Regions from separate parts of the Micromonospora sp. NPDC047187 genome, predicted to be linked through region 2. Evidence: riboswitches for the same ligand, from Rfam matches in the RefSeq annotation. Region 2 holds a riboswitch; each other region holds the start of a gene.

Region 1 (4,152 bases), on a different contig from region 2:
GTAAGCCCGCGCAGCCGGCCCGCGCGCGACGCGATCCGTTCCAGCTCGCCGGCGGCGTCCGTGAGCTGAGCACCCTCGGTGAACGGCAGCGGGCCGCCCGCGCGGCGGCCCGGGAGCGTCCGGAGGACTACCGGGAGTACGCGCACGTGGTGGTGGACGAGGCGCAGGACGTCTCGCCGATGCAGTGGCGGATGATCGGTCGACGCGGCCGACTGGCCTCCTGGACCGTGGTGGGCGACCCCGCGCAGACCGCGTGGACCGGCGATCCGGAGGAGCTGACCCGGGCCCGCGACCAGGCGCTGGGCCGGCGCAAGCGACACGACTTCACGCTCACCACCAACTACCGCAACTCGGCGGAGATCTTCGCGGTGGCGGCGGCGGAGATCCGTCGGCTCTACCCGGACCTGCCGCTGCCGACCGCCGTCCGCTCCACGGGGGTCGAGCCGGTGGAGCTGGTGGTGCCCGCGACGGGGTTGGAGACCGCGACAGTGGAGGCCGCCGCCGGCCTGCTGGCCGAGGTGGAGGGGACGGTCGGGGTGATCACGCCGGTCCCCCGCCGGGACGAGGTCGCCGGGTGGCTGGGCGCGCTCGGCGCGCCGAGGTTGCAGGTGGTGACCAGCCTGGAGGCCAAGGGCATGGAGTACGACGGGGTGGTGCTGGTCGCGCCGAGCGAGATCCGGGCGGATCCGGGTGCCGGGGTGCGCACCCTGTACGTGGCGCTCTCCCGGGCCACCCAGCGGCTCACCACCATCGACCCGACCGGCTGACGCGCGCGGACTGCCGCCGGCGCAAGGCGCCGCCCGTACACTTGCACACATAGCGATGTGAGCATACATTTGACCGGGTCCCGACCAGCGGCGGAAGGTGGTTCTCGTGGGCGCAGGTCATGACCACCACCATGGGTCCGTCGCCAATGCCGCACACCAGCACCGAGGTCGACTCTGGGCGGCATTCGGGTTGCTCACCACCCTGATGGTGGTCGAGGCGGTGGCCGCCCTGCACACCGGCTCGCTCGCCCTGCTCTCCGACGCCGGGCACATGTTCACCGACGTGCTCGGCATCGGGATGGCGCTCGCCGCCATCACGGCGACCCGGCGGGCCACCGGCGACCCGCAGCGCACCTTCGGGCTCTACCGACTCGAGGTGCTCGCCGCGCTGGCCAACGCCGTCCTGCTCTCCGGCGTCGCGATCTACGTGGTGATCGAGGCGATCCGCCGCTTCGGCGACCCGCACCAGGTCGTCGCCGGCCCGATGCTCGCGGTGGCCGTGCTCGGCCTGCTCGCCAACATCGCCGCCTTCGCGCTGCTGCGCGCCGGAGCCCGGGAGAGCATCAACCTCCAGGGCGCCTACCTGGAGGTGCTCGGTGACCTGCTCGGCTCGCTCGGCGTCATCGGCGCGGCGCTGCTCATCACCGTCACCGACTGGTGGTGGGCCGACCCCCTGGTCGCGGTCGCCATCGGCGTGTTCATCCTTCCGCGCACCTGGCGGCTGGCCCGCGCCGCCGTCCGCATCCTGGTGCAGGCCGCCCCGGAACACCTCCAGGTGACCGCCGTGCACGACCGGCTCGCCGCCGTCCCCGGTGTCGTCGAGGTGCACGACCTGCACGTCTGGACGCTCACCTCGGGCATGGAGGTGGCCTCCGCTCACCTGACCATGGCACCCGGCGCGGAGGTCGGCGCGGTGCTCACCGCGGCGCGTACGGCCCTGCACGACGACTTCCGCATCGAGCACGCGACGTTGCAGATCGAGCCCGGCGCCGCTTCCGGAGCGTGCGGCTCCATCGAATGGTGACGGAGCCGTAATTTTCCGTGCTGACGCACGCACCGTCCGTCACATTGGCTGCAGCGGCCCCATCGGCACCGGTAGGCTCGGTCCCGGCCTCCACCAGGCGGCGCCCTCCCGGCGCCGGTGGCGGTCGCCGCCTAATCGCCCAACTGGGCGAACCGGGGAACCATGTTCCTGGGGTGTATCCGCGTCAGCGGTAGGGATCTTCCGTCCCGAACCCGTCAGCTAACCCGGTCGGCGGCTGACGGAAGGACATGCGCAGTGGCACCAGCACGACCACCCGCCGCCCGACTGGCGGCACTGATCGTCGCGATGTTCGCCCTCGGCGTCGCGCTTCCGGCCGGCACCGCCTCGGCCTCCCCCCCGACCGGCCTGCGGGCCGCCGCACCCGACTCCGACGAGGAGGGCGGCACCCCGGCGTTGCGCGCCCAACTCGAGGCGGCCAGCAAGGGCTACCTGGACGCGAAGCGCGCCCTGGACACCTCCGTGCAACGGCAGAAGCAGCTCGCCACCCAGCTGACGACCATCGAGGTCGAGATCGGCCAGCGCAACGGCAAGGTCGGCGAGATCGCCGAGGTGGCCTACCGCACCGGCCGGCTCGGTGCGATGTCGGCGCTGCTCAACAGCAACACTCCGGAAGGCTTCATGGACCGGGCGGCCGCGCTGGACGCGGTGGCGGCCAACGAAGACCGGGTGCTGCGCGACCTGCTGAACAGCAAGGACAAGGCCAACCGCACCCGGATCGCCCTGGACGGCGAGATCAACGAACAGCGCAAGCAGGTCGCGGTGATGGCCAAGCGCAAGGAGCAGGCCGAACGGGCCCTGACCGTGGCCACCACACCCAAACCGCAGACCACCGCCGACGGCGGCTCCAACCGGGGCACCTCCAGCGCCAACGCAAAGGCCGCACCGCGCAACTCCGACGGCTCCTGGCCCTCCGAGTCGTGCAGCGTCAACGACCCCACCCCGGCCAACGGCTGCATCACCCCACGCACCCTGCACGCGCTCAACCAGGCCAAGGCCGCAGGATTCACCCGGTACGTCTCGTGCCACCGCCCCAGCGGCTCCGGTGAACACCCGAAGGGCCGGGCCTGCGACTTCGCGGCGCAGAAGGGCGGCTTCGGCGGGGACGCCACCGGCGGCGACAAGACGTACGGCAACAACCTGGCCGCGTACTTCATCCGCAACGCGGACCGGCTCGCCGTGCTCTACGTGATCTGGTACAGGCAGATCTGGCTGCCCAGCAGCGGGTGGAAGTCGTACAGCGGGGCGCACGGCACCCCGTCGACCGACCACACCAACCACGTACACCTGTCGGTCTACTGACCCACGCGTCGTGATGCCTGTGAGTCACCCCGGTGGCTCACAGGCATCACGTGCGTCCGGGGCCGGGCTACGTCGCCGGGCGTACCCCTGATGTCGTCGCTCGTCGGACGACCCGGCAGCGGTCGGCGGGCAGCATCGCGGTATGCCTCGGATCCGACCCAGCACCCGCAAGGCGCTGCTCACCCTGCACCTGGTCACCTCGCTCGGCTGGCTCGGCGCCGACCTGGTGCTGCTCACCCTCGGCATCGCCGTTCAGCGGGGCGCCGACCCGGCGGTGGTCTATCCGGTCACGGCCCTGGTCGGCACTGTGCTGTTCGCGCCGCTGAGCGTCCTGGTCTGGCTGATCGGCGTCGCCAGCTCACTGCTCACCCCGTGGGGCCTGCTGCGCCACCGCTGGGTGCTGGTCAAGCTCGTGCTGACCACGGTGATGGTCGGGCTGGTGCTGTTCCTGCTCACCCCGAACCTGCGTCACGCCGGAGCGGTCGGGGCCGCCCTGCCCGCCCGGGATCGCGCCGACCTGGTCATCGCGCCGGCGGTGTCGACCAGCCTGATGGTCATCGCGACGGTGCTGTCCACCTACAAGCCGTGGGGCCGGCGTCCCGCCACCCGAGCGGCCCGCACAACCCGTGATCGCGCCGCAACAACGATCTAGACGCAACCCCCGCCAAGCACGTCGCGCCCCGCCCTGCCCCGCGATCTTGCACTTACTGTCCCGACACATGTGGCATCCCACCGATATCGACAACCGAAACTGCAAGATCGACGCAGGGGGTGGGGCGGGGCAGGGTGGGGCGGGGGGCTGGTCAGGCCGGGTTTGGGGGGGTGCCGGTGCGGTCGAGGGCGGCGCCCAGCCGGGTGGCGAGGGCGAGATGAGCGGCCTGGGCCTGGCGGAACGCGTACCGGAACAGCGGCGTCGGCGCGGTCAGGGTGATCTCGACGTCGATGCGGACCAGGCCGTCCGGCTCGGCGCGCAGTCGGGTGTGGTTTCGCACTGTGGTGGCCGGCCACTGGCGGGCCACCATGACGATCTCGTCGGCCTCG
Region 2 (4,152 bases):
GGCCGGCCGGGTTGAGGGTGTATTCGTTACGTCGCCCGACCCGGGTGCGGTGCAGGTAACCGCCCGCCTCCAGGTCGGCGACGATCGCCTGCGCGGCCCGTTCGGTCACTCCGACCTCGGCCGCGACGTCGCGCAGCCGGGCCGTCGGATCGCGGGCGATGGCCAGCAGGACGTGTCCGTGATTGGTGAGGAACGTCCAGTTCCGCCCGCCGCCGGTGTCGTCCGTCACCGTGCTCGCCATCGTGTTACCGCCTTTCCGGATGTCCGTCTGCCCTCGCGAGAGTCTGGTCCGCCGTGCCCCGGGACGGTTGCCCAGGGGGTGGTCGGAGTCAACGTATGAAATCTAAATCACGCATACCTTGACGCATCTTACGGTGCGTGTGACGGTGGAGCGCGAGCCAGCGCCCGCCGCCCGGCCGGCGGAGAGCCGGTTTGACCAGGTCAGATGCGTCGAGACGAGGTGCGGGATGAGTCATACCGGGAGCTCCGGCGGTCAGCCGGGTCCGCAGCGGACCACCGACCGGGCCACCGCGCTCAGCGAGCCGACCCGGGCGTACGCCGAGCTGGTCGCCGGCAACCGGCGCTTCGTCGATGGCGCCCCACGCCACCCCAACCAGGATGCCGGGCACCGGGCCGCAGTGGCCGACGGGCAACACCCGTTCGCGGTGATCGTCGGCTGCTCCGACTCGCGGCTGGCCGCCGAGATCATCTTCGACCGGGGCCTGGGCGACCTGTTCGTGGTTCGCACCGCCGGGCACACCGCCGGCCCCGAGGTGCTCGGCAGCGTCGAGTACGCGGTGACAGTGCTCGGCACCCCGCTGGTGGTGGTGCTCGGCCACGACTCCTGCGGTGCGGTGCAGGCCGCCCGGGAGTCCGCCGCGACCGGTACCGCGTCGAGCGGCCATCTGCGCGCGGTGGTCGACGCCGTGCTGCCCAGCCTGCGCCGCGCCACGTCCGAGGGCGTGGACGACATCGACGGCATCGTCGACATCCACATCGCCCAGACCGTCGAGACGTTGCTCGGGCAGTCGCCCGTGCTGGCCGACGAGGTGGCGCGGGGGCGGTGCGCGGTGGTGGGGGTGTCCTACCGGCTGGCCGCCGGAGCGGTGCGCACGGTGGCCGCCGTACCGGCCGGCTTCGCGACATTGGAGCCCCCGGCCTCGACCGAGTCGACCGAACCGGCCGCGCCTGCCACCGTCTGACGCGACGAGGGCCGCTCCGCGTCACGCGGAACGGCCCTCGTCGGGGATCGTGCGGGTCAGAGCAGCGACATGTGGACGTGGTCGGTGTGGTTCGACGGCCCGCTGTACGAGCTCCAGCCGGTGGCCGGGAACCAGATCTGCCGGTTCCAGATCACGTAGTAGATGCCGAGCCGGTCGGCGTTACGGATGAGGAACGCGGCGACGTTGTTGCCGTACGTCCGGGTGTCGTTGTTGTGCCACGGGGAGAACCCGCTCTTCTGTAGCGACCAGTCGCAGGCGCGGCCCTTCGGGTGCTCCCACGGCCCGCCGGGGCGGTAGCAGCCGACGAACCGGTTGAAGCCGGCCGCCTTGACCTCCTTGTACGCGTGCAGGGTGCGCGGCGTGACGCAGCCGGACGTGGTGGGGTCGTTCTCGCTGCACGACTGGGGCTTCCAGTCACCGTCGGCCGTGCGACCCGGGCCGATCTTCGCGACCTTGGAGGTGGCATCCACCAGGCCGCCGGTGAAACCCTTGCCGCCGACGAGGGAGAGCGCCTTGTCGGCCTCGCTCTTGCGCTTCGCCATCAGGGCGGTCTGCTTCTGCTGCTCCCGGACCTCGGTGTCGAGGGCGAGCTTGGCCTGCTCGGCGCGGGCCTTCACCTCGTTGACCTCGGAGAGCTTCTTCTCGTTGACCATGTTCATCTCGTCGAGCATCCCGGCGCGCTGGACGAACGAGTCGGGAGCGTCGCTCTCCAGCAGCATCGCGACAGCGCCGATCCGGCCGGTCCGGTACGCCTGGGCGGCGATCCGCCCGACCTGCGGGGCCAACGCGTCCAGGTCAGCCTTGGCCCGGTTGACCTCCGCCGCCAACTCGCTCTGCCGCTTCTTGGATTTGTCCAGCTTGGACTTTGCGGCGGAGTAGTCGCGGTTGGCCTGCTCGATGACGTCGTTGAGCAGCTTGGGCTCGCCGTCCTCCTCGTGCCCGGACGGTGTGGGGTTCGTCGGGGCGGCGTGCGCCGGGAGCGGCCCGGCGAGCACGGTAAGTGCGGCGATCACGGCCACCACGGGAGTCAACCAGCGGCGTAGGGGTGCCGTCACAATGTTCCCTTCCGTCGACCGCCGACCGGGTTAGCTGACGGGTTCGGGGCGGAAGTGGCCCCTACCGCTGACGCGGATTCACCCCAGGCACCTGGGTCCCCGGCTCGCCGGTTGGCGATTGGGCGGTGGCACCGCAGGCGCCGCTTCGCGCCTTCATCGGTAACCGGCAGCGAGGTTACCCGAGAGTCGACCGGCTGAGCTATGCCTGGATGCCGACCAAAAGCGTCATTTCGCCATAGCGTTGAGTGACCAGTGACGCGGTTCTCAGGGTGGATGCCCGATCTGGTCACGCTGAGGAGTGTCACCATGCCGTATCCGTGCTCCTGTTCGACTCCGGCCACCGGTCGGTGGCCTCTGATGGGGGTGCGGTCCGCGTCCGGTCCGGCTCGTCGGAGCCGGCCGTACGCGGTGAGCTGAGTGCGGCCAGTGCCTCGCTGCGGTCCGGCTGGGGCCGGGGCGCGGGAGCGTCGGTGGACGCCGTGGCATCGGTACGCCCGGCGGCGGTCACCACCGCGGCCAGCCCGGTGGTCAGCGGCACGGCGGCGATCAGGCCGAGGGTGGCGACCGCGCTGCGGACGATCTCCTGCGCGAGGAACTCGCTGGTGAGGATCTGCCCGATCGGCCGCGAGTCGGCGGTGAGCAGGAGCAGCAGGGGCAGTGACGCGCCCGCGTACGCCAGCACGATGGTGTTGACGGTGGAGGCGATGTGCGCGCGGCCGACCCGGGTGGCGGCACGGTACAGCTGCAACCGGGTCAGCCCGGGGTTGGCGTTCGCCAGTTCGGTGACGGTGGCCGCCTGGGTGACCGTCACGTCGTCGAGCACCCCGAGCGATCCGATGATGATGCCGGCGAGCAGCAGACCGTGCAGGTCCACGTCGCCCTGGAACATCGACAGGGTGGTGGCGTCCTCGCTGCCGAAGCCGGTGAGGTGGGTCGCGGCCGTGGCGATGGTGGCGAGCACGCCGGTCAGCACCAGGCTGCCCAAGGTGCCGAGCACTGCGACCGAGGTCTGTGCGGTGACCCCGTGGGTCAGATAGAGCACCACGAACATGATCAGGGCCGCGCCGACCACCGCCACCAGCAGCGGTGACCTGCCCGCGCTGATGCCCGGCAGCACGAAGGTGAGCAGGATGGCGAAGCTGGCGGCCAGCCCGGCGAGCGCTGCCAGGCCCCGCCACCGACCGAACGCGACGATCGCGGCCGCGAAGACCACCGCCAGCCACACCATCGGGGTGCCGCGTTGGTGCTCGGCGATGTTCCAGTTGCTGACGGTGGGATCGATCGGATCGGCCAGTTCGACCAGGACGACCTCGTCGCCGACCTCGACCCGGGGTGCGCCGGGCCCGTCGGGCACCGGTGTGCGCACCTGCTGGCCGGCGGTCGGCCCGTCGTCCACCCGGACGTCGACAGTGCCGCACCGCCCGTCGCCGACCCTCGGTGTGCCCTCCGGAACCGACGGCACCGGCGGGCACGGCTCGCTCACCACCCGGGTGACAGTGCCGGGGTAGCGCGGCACGTCCGCACCACCGTCGGTCTGCGGTGACCCGCCGCGCGGCCAGAGCAGCACTGCGGCCAGCACGGTGGCGACGAAGAGGGGTACCACCGTCACGACGAGGATCCGTCGCACCCGTGGTGGGGCGGACGGAGCGGGGTGAGTGTGGTCGGCGGCCAAGGTGAGACTCCCAACGATCCGGTGCGGGATACGGGTCAGCGGGCCGGGCGGTTCACCGTTGCGGTGGAAACGCGGCGGACGGCGGGGCGGATCGCTGCCTGACGACCGCTTGATCACGGACGGTCAGTGCTCGGCCCGGTCGGCCGGGGGCGCCGCCACGACGTGGCGGCGCCGGTGCCCGACTGTGCAGCGGCATTCGGAG
Region 3 (4,152 bases), on a different contig from region 2:
GTGTGGTCCGGGTCGATCCGGACCATTCCGGTGGCCGGGGTGCCGGTGTCCAGTCGAGGTGCGTGCAGCAGGTCGAAGTAGTGCGTCCAGTCCCAGTACGGGCCCGGATCCCAGTGCATTCCCCGCACAGTCGAGGGGATGGTGCCGGGCACGTTGTCGTGGCCGATGATGTGCTGGCGGTCCAGTGGGATGCCCAGTCGCATCGCCAGGTGCCGGACCAGCTTCGCCGAGGTCCGGTACATCGCCTCGGTGTACCAGGTGCCCTGCGCCGCGAAGCCCTCGTGTTCCAACCCGATCGACTTCGCGTTGACGTACCAGTTGCCGGCGTGCCAGCCGACGTCCTTGGTCTTCACGTGCTGGGCGATGTGCCCGTCGACGGAGCGCAGCGAGTAGTGCCAGCTCACGTAGGTCGGATCCTGGACCAGTTGCAGGGTCGTGGCCCAACTCGCCTCGGTGTCGTGGATGACGATGTACTCGATCTTCTGCCGCGCGGGCCGGTCGGAGAGGTCGTGGTTGCCGTAGTCCCCGTCGCCGAACGCCTCGTAGGGCGCCGGGATCCACTCGCAGGAGATGGTGCGGGGGCACTCCACCCCGTCCGGGCGGGCCAGCCGGCGCAGGCCCAGCCGGTCCAGCCAGGAACGCTCGGGCCGCACCGCGCGGGCCGGCAGGGTGATCCGCTGGCCGTCGTCGGTCACCCGGGCTTCGCCCGCGCCGATGGTGGTGAAGACCTCGTCGGCGAAGGCCGCCGCGGCGTCGGCGCTGTCCGCGCCCGAGTAGCGTGCCACCGCGCCGTACCAGGCCGCCGGGTCGGTGTCCGCGCCGACCGGCGCGCCCAGATCCCTCTGGTACGCGCTCAGCAGCGCGGCCCCACCCCGGATGTTGAGGCCCGCGTCGGTGCGCAGTGCCTCGGGGGTGGCGCCGGTCAGCGTGGCGGCGGCGTCGACGGTCTGCAACGCGGCGGTGGATGGCGCGGGTGCCTCGACCGGCCGGGGCGCGGGTACGCGGGCGGTGCGGGAGTCGTCGCCGCGTGGGTCCTCGGCGCCGGCGTCGTGGTGGCCGCGTCCGGGTAGGGCGGCCACGTGCCGCGCGTCGGTCAGGTGCATCGGACCGTAGCCGCCACTGGTGCTCGGTGTACCGGCGTTGGTGTCCCAACGGGACTCCAGGTAGGAGACGCCGAGCAGCACGACGGCCGGCACGCCGTACTCGGTGGCCGCTGCGGCGTACTGCTGCTGGCGGTCGGTGGTGGGCGCTGCGGCGGCCGGGCCGACGGAGAGTGGCACAGTGGTCGCGGCGGCGACCACTGTGGCGGCGAGCAGCCCGCGCCAGCCGGTCGACAGGGTTGGATGGTGCATCGAACCCCCTAGATTCTCGCGGAGTGAGGTCAGGTCACCATCGCGCCGTCCGGGAGGTCGCGTCAATACCTTTCTATCTATCGAAGTGGATGGAAAGAATTCTTCACACACGGTCGGTTACCTCGTTCAATCCGTACGGAGTGTCACTGCCGCACGGGTTGCGGATCGGTAACAGACGTCTCTACTCTGGTCATTTGTTGGCCCGACAGCAGCTCCGCCCAGCCCGGGCGGTAACGGACCGACACCGCCGAGTCGTTTCCGAGCGAACCGGGGACCCAGGTCCCTCGGGGTGAATCCGCAGCCACTGCGGTAGGGCGCCGACTTCCCGCCCGAACCCGTCAGCTAACCCGGTAGGCGGTCAGGAAGAAGGAGTACGGAACCCGGTGGCACTCCATGCCCCGCGGCCGTCGTCCGAGCGGTCGGCATCAGCCGGCCCGGCGTCGATCGTGCCGCGCCCACGCTGGTCCCGCTTCACCACCGCACTCGCCGCGCTGGCCGGCATCGCCGTCGTTCTGACCGGCAGTGCCACGGCGGCCCACGCCGACCCGTCCGTCGCCGAGATCGAGCGCCAGATCGACGCCGACTGGAACAAGCTCGAACCGATCATCGAACGGCACAACGCCACCCGCACCGACCTCGCCGCGAAGCGCAAGCAGACAGACGCGCTGGCCGCCCGGATCACTCCGCTCGAGCGCCAGGTCGACGCCGCGATGAACAAGGTCAGCGCCCTGGCCGTGCGCGCCTACAAGGGTGAGAACGTCTCGACAGTCAACGCGGTGCTGGGCAGCCGGTCGCCCAGCGAGGTGGTCGGCCAGCTCGAAATGCTCGACCGCTTCGCGCACAACCAGCAGAAGGACGTACGCCAGGTGGCCGACCTGCGCGACCAGCTGGCCGCGCAGAAGGCGCCACTGGACGAGATGGTGGCCCAGCTGACCCGCACGGAAGCTCAGCTGGCGGCGAAGAAGAAGCAGATCAACGACGAGATCGACCGCCTGCAGAAGCTGCGCCTCAAGGTGTACGGCAGTGGCGGCGGCGGTCCGCTGCGCCCGGCACCCTGCCCGGGCAGCTACCCCGGCGGCGCCGCGGGCACCGCTGTCAAGTTCGCCTGCGCGCAGATCGGCAAGCCCTACGTCTGGGGTGCCGAGGGCCCGAACTCGTACGACTGCTCCGGGCTGATGCTGGCCGCCTGGGCGAAGGCCGGCGTGTCGCTGCCGCACAACGCCGCCGCGCAGAGCCGGGTAACCAAGAACGTCAGCAAGGGCGACCTGCGCCCCGGCGACCTGGTCTTCTACTACAGCGACATCCACCACGTCGGCATGTACGTCGGCGGCGGCTGGGTGGTGCACGCCTCGCAGGCCGGTCAACCGGTCAAGATGAAGAAGGTCGACGACGGCCCGATCCACAGCTACGGCCGTCCAGGCTGACCCCGAGTGATCGAAGGGCCCGTCGCGATCCGTCGCGGCGGGCCCTCGTCGTCTCGGGGCCAGCTGCTGAACCTCAGCGGGTGGGCCAGGTCCGCCAGTGCTGCCAGGCGCGGCTGGGTGTCGGCCCCCGCTGGCCCTGGTAGCGCGAGCCGTAGACCACCGAGCCGTACGGGTGCTCGGCCGGCGAGGAGAGCCGGAAGATGCAGAGCTGCCCGATCTTCATGCCCGGCCAGAGGGTGATCGGCAGGTTCGCCACGTTCGAGAGTTCCAGCGTCACGTGACCGGAGAAGCCCGGGTCGATGAAGCCGGCAGTGGAGTGCGTGAGCAGCCCGAGCCGGCCCAGGGAGCTCTTGCCCTCCAGTCGGCCGGCGAGCTGGTCACCCAGCGAGATGACCTCCAGCGTCGAGGCGAGCACGAACTCCCCCGGGTGCAGCACGAACGGCTCACCGTCGGGGACCTCGACCGCCGAGGTCAGGTCGTCCTGCTGCATCGCGGGATCGATGTGGGTGTAGAGGTGGTTGTTGAAGACCCGGAACAGCCGGTCGAGTCGGACGTCGATGCTGGACGGTTGGACCAGGGTGGGCTCGAACGGCTCCAAGCCCAGCGTGCCGGCCTTGATCTCGGAGACCAGGTCGCGGTCGGAGAGCAGCATCGGACCACCATAGCCGCGCTGCCAAAAGTGGCCGGATTCGGTGCCGGTGACCAGCGCGTCGAGGTCGCTGCTCGTACATTTGTTCGATAGAATGCCCACATGGCTTCCTGGTCCGAATTCGCCGCCGACGAGCCCCGACTCGCCGACGGGATCCGCGTTCTCCTCCAGCAGTACGGGCCGGGCTTCGGCTATCTGGCCACGGTCCGCGCCGACGGCGGGCCCCGCGTCCATCCGGTCTCCCCGGTCATCACCGCCGAGGGGCTGTTCTGCTTCATCATCGACTCGCCGAAGCGCCGCGACCTCGAACGTGACGGCCGTTACGCGCTGCACTCGTTCCCGGCGGAGGAGAGTGACGACGAGGCGTACGTGGCAGGGCGCGCCCGTCCGGTGACCGATCCGATCCGGGTGGCGCAGTTGGCGCAGAGCGCCCGGGCCGAGCCGCAGGTCGACTGGCGGCTCTTCGAGTTCACCGTCGACGTGGCCATGCTCACCCGCCGCGAGCAGCACATCGCCGGCATTCCGGGCCTCGCGCCGAGTCGGCCGGCCGTTCGGGTCTGGCTCGACCCAAACGCCCCGTCGGCGGTGGCCGCGCCCCTCGCCGTCCCGCAGGCGCGCCCGACCCGCCTCAGCCGTGACGTTCAGTGCACGGCCGCCTGACCACAGCTCAAAGATCATCAGTGCCGGCTCCGTACCAACGGAGCCGGCACCGCCGTACGCACCGGCC
Region 4 (4,152 bases), on a different contig from region 2:
CGCAGTGGATCCGCGCCGAGCTGTGGACCACGCTGCTCGCGGTCGCGTACCTGTTGGTGATCACCGCGGCCGCGGACGCGGACGTGCGGGGTCGGCGCTCGCCGTGGCGGTCCCGGCCGCTGGTCTGGCTCGGTGAGGTCTCGTTCGCCTTCTACCTGGTGCACGTGCTGGTGATGACGAGCGTGCTGCGCTGGAGCGGGACCTGGGGGATCGGCTTCGCGGGCTGGCGTGGCCCGGCCGTGGTGCTCGGCTTCCTGGCGGCGAACCTGATCCTCGCCGGGCTGTTGCACCGCTTCGTCGAAACCCCGATGATGCGCCGGCTCGCGCCGCGCCGTGCGGCCCGTCCGGCGCCCGTCCCCCGACAACGCGCGGCCGGCGACGACGACGCACGGGACCCCGCAAGCAGCGCCCGCGGCAAGGTCGACGGACCTGCCGACGAGGTCGGTCAGGCCGGCGGGCGATCACCGTACGTCGACCTGCGCTGACAACGTCCACCCTGGTCAACGGGTCGGCGCGGCGCGATCCGACACGCCCGTGGTCGGTGCGCCCGGCTCGGCGCGACGGTAGCGTTGGGGCGTGCTTCCGGTCGCGTTCACCTGTCCGCTGTGGTGGGTGGCGCGCTGGGCGACTCGGGTGCTGACCAGCCTCGCCGTCGTCGCGGCCCTGGCGCTCGGCGCAGGCCCGGCCACGGCCACCACGGCAACACCCGGCCCGGTGCCGACGTCGAGCGCGGTGCCGGCCTCTGTCGCCGCCGGCCCGCTGGCGGCCTCCTGCCGGCACTCCGCGGCACCCGGTGCTGCCCGCCCGGCCGCGGCGATACCGCCGGAGGCCGCCGAGGAGTCCGTCCCGACATGGTCGGTCGACACGCCGGTGGCGCTCCCCGATGATCAGGGCGCCATCGCGGCCGGCGTGCTGCCGGTCCGCGCGGCCGAATTCGGCCGGCTGCCCCTCCTCGACGGTACGAGCGGTCGGGCTTCCCGGGCCCCACCCGGGCGCTGAGCCACCGGGACGACCGTCCCGCCACCGTGCCCTGTCGACCCACCCGCTCCCTGACCCGCCGACCCGTGGCCCACAGTGGCCCGCTGATCGGCGCGGCTCCCCATCGCACTGCTCATCCTCCCCGAGGTGCCGACCATGGAGACAGTCGTCTTCTACCAGTTCGTGACCGAGGTGCCGCGGGCCGCCGCCATCTGGTCGACGCTGTTCCTGCTGACCCTGGGCCTGCTCTCCGTGCTGGCCGCCCGCCCCGAACGGGACCGGCCCACTGACGACCCGCTCCCGGCCGGGCCCACTCCTCGGGAGGTGGCCGCCGCCGAGGCCGTGGACCTGCGCCGCTACGCCGAGGAGGTGGCCGTCGCCGCGGCCGGCGCGGCCACCACCGCCAAGCGGCGGCGTGCCGCCTGGCTGACTGCTCAGGAGCAGCTGGAGCGGGCCTGGATCGGGTACGACGAGGCGGACACCGCAGCGCGTCGCTTCGCTGGCGCCGGTGCGCTGCCCACCCCGCAGACCCCGCACACCCCCGCCGAGTACGCCGCCCGGGAGCGCTATCTGCACCGGGCGGTGATGGCTGCGTACTGGCGGGGGGAGCTGACCATGGCGCAGCTCGGCGACGTGTTCGGGCACCGGCGCGGCTGGGATCCCCGGCGGCACCCGGTCGAGCAGGAGGTGCTGATCAGCCGGGTGGTCCGGGATGCGCGGCTGGCCGACTACCAGGTGGCCGCCGGCCGTGAGCGGGCCGCCTGGCGTGACGCGGAGTTGGCCGCCGAGTCGGCTCGTGCCCTCGCCGAGGAGGCGTACGCGGCGGCGGCCCGGCTCCGCCCGACCCTGGTACCCGCGCGCCGCACGGTGGCCGGGGCGTTGCGTCCCGCCGTCGTGGCACTGTGGCGCCCGGCCCGGGTGGGTTGAGCCCAATCCGTGATGTGAGGCCGGTCACCCAATCGGGAAATCGGACGTCCGACGCGATCGGCGGCATTGATCCCGCGATTGTGGCCGCGTTCTTTGCGGCCTGTCCGGTTGTCGCCCGCAGGCGTCGCCGTAACCGGTTGTCCCATCGAGTCACATCATCGGCAATACGCGCAGAAATTGTCGCGCCAATTGGGGTTTACGCAGGTGAACCTGGCTTGGCAGGGCGTTGAGACGCCAGTAGTGTCGTCCCGTCCGGTGCGGTAACCGATCGCAAGACGCGACGCCGCACCGACCCGCTTAATCGTGATCAACGAACCGGGGACCCACCAGTAAGTCCGGGGTGAATCCGCGAGCCACGGCCCGCGGTAGGGCGTCTTCCCGCCCGAATCCGTCAGCTAACCCGGTAGGCGGTGTCGGAAGGAGTCCCATCCTCGTGCAGCACCTTTCCACCCCTCGGTTGTTCCCTCGCCTCCACGGCGCGGCGGTGCACCCGCTCATCCGTCCAGTGACGGTGAGCTGACCCCCGGGTCATCGCCTTCCCCGCCCGGCCACGCCGGGCGTTCCCCTGAGCGGTTCACCATCCGCGGACCACGGTCCGCGCGCTGGCGCCTGCCCGGATACCGGTCCGGCCCCGGTGTGCCGCTCTCCCCCCGATCCGTGGAGGACCCCGTGAAGCACACCCTGCAGCGTCAGCTCCGCCGCCTCGCCACCGAGCGCCCGTACCAGATCGTCGCCGCCTCCGCCGCGGCCCTCGCGATCGCCACCACCACCGGCGCCCTGCTCACCACTGCCGACGACGCCCCGGCCGGCCAGCGCACCGCGACCACTGTCGCCGAGATGCGCAGCGACGTCGCCGCCTCCCGCGGCGAGGCTCGGGAGGCTTCCCCCTCGGCCAGCGCCGCACCGACCACTGCCGCCCCGGCCACCAGCGCCGCGTCGCCCGCCGCCAAGGCCAGCAGCAACCCGGACCTCACCCGGAAGCCGGAGCGGCCGAAGCCGCCCGCGACCAAGGTGCTCGACTACGACTACGAGGCGCAGAACACCTACTACAACTGCGGCCCGGCGGCCACCCGGAACGCGCTCAGCGCCGCCGGCATCGACCGCACCCAGGAGGAGCTCGGCGCCGAGCTGGGCACCACCGAGATGGGCACCAACTCGGCCGAGGACACCACCCGAGTGCTCAACGCCGAGGTGAAGGGCTCCCCGTACCGGACCCGGATGTTCCCCGGCGCGCCCAGCCCGGCCCAGATGGACCGGCTCCAGGCCGACGTGGTGAAGGCCATCACCGACGGCCGGGGCGTGGTGGCCAACGTCGTCGGCGACGCCACCGACACCGACGGCGGCTGGCACTCCTACGGCGGCGGGCACTACATCGCCGTCGTGGGCTACAAGGACAACGGCCGCACCGTACGCATCGCCGACTCGGCGAACCCGGCCGACCCGTCGTACTGGATCACCACGATCGACCTGGCCAACTGGATCACCAGCCGGGGCTACTCCGCCTGACCCGGGCACGCTGACCGCCGCGGGCGCCGTCCTCCACAAGGGGCCGGCGCCCGCGGCGTCTGTCCGCGTGGTCCCGTCATCGACGGCTCTCGTACCCGACCGTGAACCGTGGGAGACTGCGGCCGTGGTGGAGAAGACGGGTGGTCACGCCGGCCGCAGGCCGGTCCTGCTGCTGCTGCACGGCATGGGAGCGACCGGGGACGTGTGGTTGCCCTGGGCCCCGTACCTCGAGCAGCACTGGCCCGGGCGGTGGCTGGCACCGGACCTCGCCGGCCACGGCTGGGCGTCGCCGCTGCCGTCGTACTCCTTCCCGGGCTTCGCCCAGCAGGTCGCGCAGGCGCTCGCCCCCGACGACCGGTTGGTGGTGCTCGGGCACTCGCTGGGCGGGGTGGTCGGTCTCGCGCTTGCCGCCCGCGACGCCGGAACGCCGGTGGACGCGGTCGTCGGGCTGGGCATCAAGGCACTCTGGTCACCCGCTGAGCTGACCCGCGCCGCCGAAGTCGCCGCCCGCCCGGTGAGCTGGTTCGCCAGCCGCACCGAGGCGGCTCGCCGCTACCTGCGGGTCTCCGGGCTGGCCGGCCTGGTCTCGCCGGACCACCCGGTGGTGGACGCCGGGCTGCGCCAGGTCGACGGCCGGTGGCGCCTCGCCATGGACCCGGCCGCCTTCGCCGTCGGCGAGCCCGACCTGGCCGCGCTGCTCGCGGCGACCGACGTGCCGGTGCTGCTGGCACGCGGGGAGAA

What was found. Region 2 has a riboswitch for cyclic di-AMP ahead of ABZ794_RS06225 (hypothetical protein). Riboswitches for the same ligand answer to the same signal wherever they lie in the genome.
Region 1: another riboswitch for cyclic di-AMP. It lies ahead of ABZ794_RS25480 (hypothetical protein); the one in region 2 lies ahead of ABZ794_RS06225 (hypothetical protein).
Region 3: another riboswitch for cyclic di-AMP. It lies ahead of ABZ794_RS09685 (NlpC/P60 family protein); the one in region 2 lies ahead of ABZ794_RS06225 (hypothetical protein).
Region 4: another riboswitch for cyclic di-AMP. It lies ahead of ABZ794_RS11365 (C39 family peptidase); the one in region 2 lies ahead of ABZ794_RS06225 (hypothetical protein).

What each region holds. Positions count from the first base shown of each region.
Region 1 covers NZ_JBEYUF010000020.1:10,221-14,372, reverse strand. The annotation lists gene ABZ794_RS25490 (AAA family ATPase) at 1-767, shown strand, start outside; gene ABZ794_RS25485 (cation diffusion facilitator family transporter) at 874-1,791, shown strand; cyclic di-AMP (ydaO/yuaA leader) riboswitch at 1,910-2,041, shown strand; gene ABZ794_RS25480 (hypothetical protein) at 2,098-3,111, shown strand; gene ABZ794_RS25475 (hypothetical protein) at 3,254-3,763, shown strand; gene ABZ794_RS25470 (SRPBCC family protein) at 3,915-4,152, opposite strand, start outside.
Region 2 covers NZ_JBEYUF010000002.1:364,709-368,860, forward strand. The annotation lists gene ABZ794_RS06215 (MarR family winged helix-turn-helix transcriptional regulator) at 1-241, opposite strand, end outside; gene ABZ794_RS06220 (carbonic anhydrase) at 468-1,202, shown strand; gene ABZ794_RS06225 (hypothetical protein) at 1,259-2,278, opposite strand; cyclic di-AMP (ydaO/yuaA leader) riboswitch at 2,283-2,413, opposite strand; gene ABZ794_RS06230 (YibE/F family protein) at 2,580-3,950, opposite strand.
Region 3 covers NZ_JBEYUF010000004.1:96,514-100,665, reverse strand. The annotation lists gene ABZ794_RS09690 (peptidoglycan recognition family protein) at 1-1,352, opposite strand, end outside; cyclic di-AMP (ydaO/yuaA leader) riboswitch at 1,588-1,723, shown strand; gene ABZ794_RS09685 (NlpC/P60 family protein) at 1,736-2,776, shown strand; gene dcd (dCTP deaminase) at 2,850-3,428, opposite strand; gene ABZ794_RS09675 (pyridoxamine 5'-phosphate oxidase family protein) at 3,528-4,085, shown strand.
Region 4 covers NZ_JBEYUF010000005.1:64,896-69,047, forward strand. The annotation lists gene ABZ794_RS11350 (acyltransferase) at 1-485, shown strand, start outside; gene ABZ794_RS11355 (hypothetical protein) at 577-999, shown strand; gene ABZ794_RS11360 (hypothetical protein) at 1,135-1,905, shown strand; cyclic di-AMP (ydaO/yuaA leader) riboswitch at 2,190-2,330, shown strand; gene ABZ794_RS11365 (C39 family peptidase) at 2,563-3,411, shown strand; gene ABZ794_RS11370 (alpha/beta fold hydrolase) at 3,536-4,152, shown strand, end outside.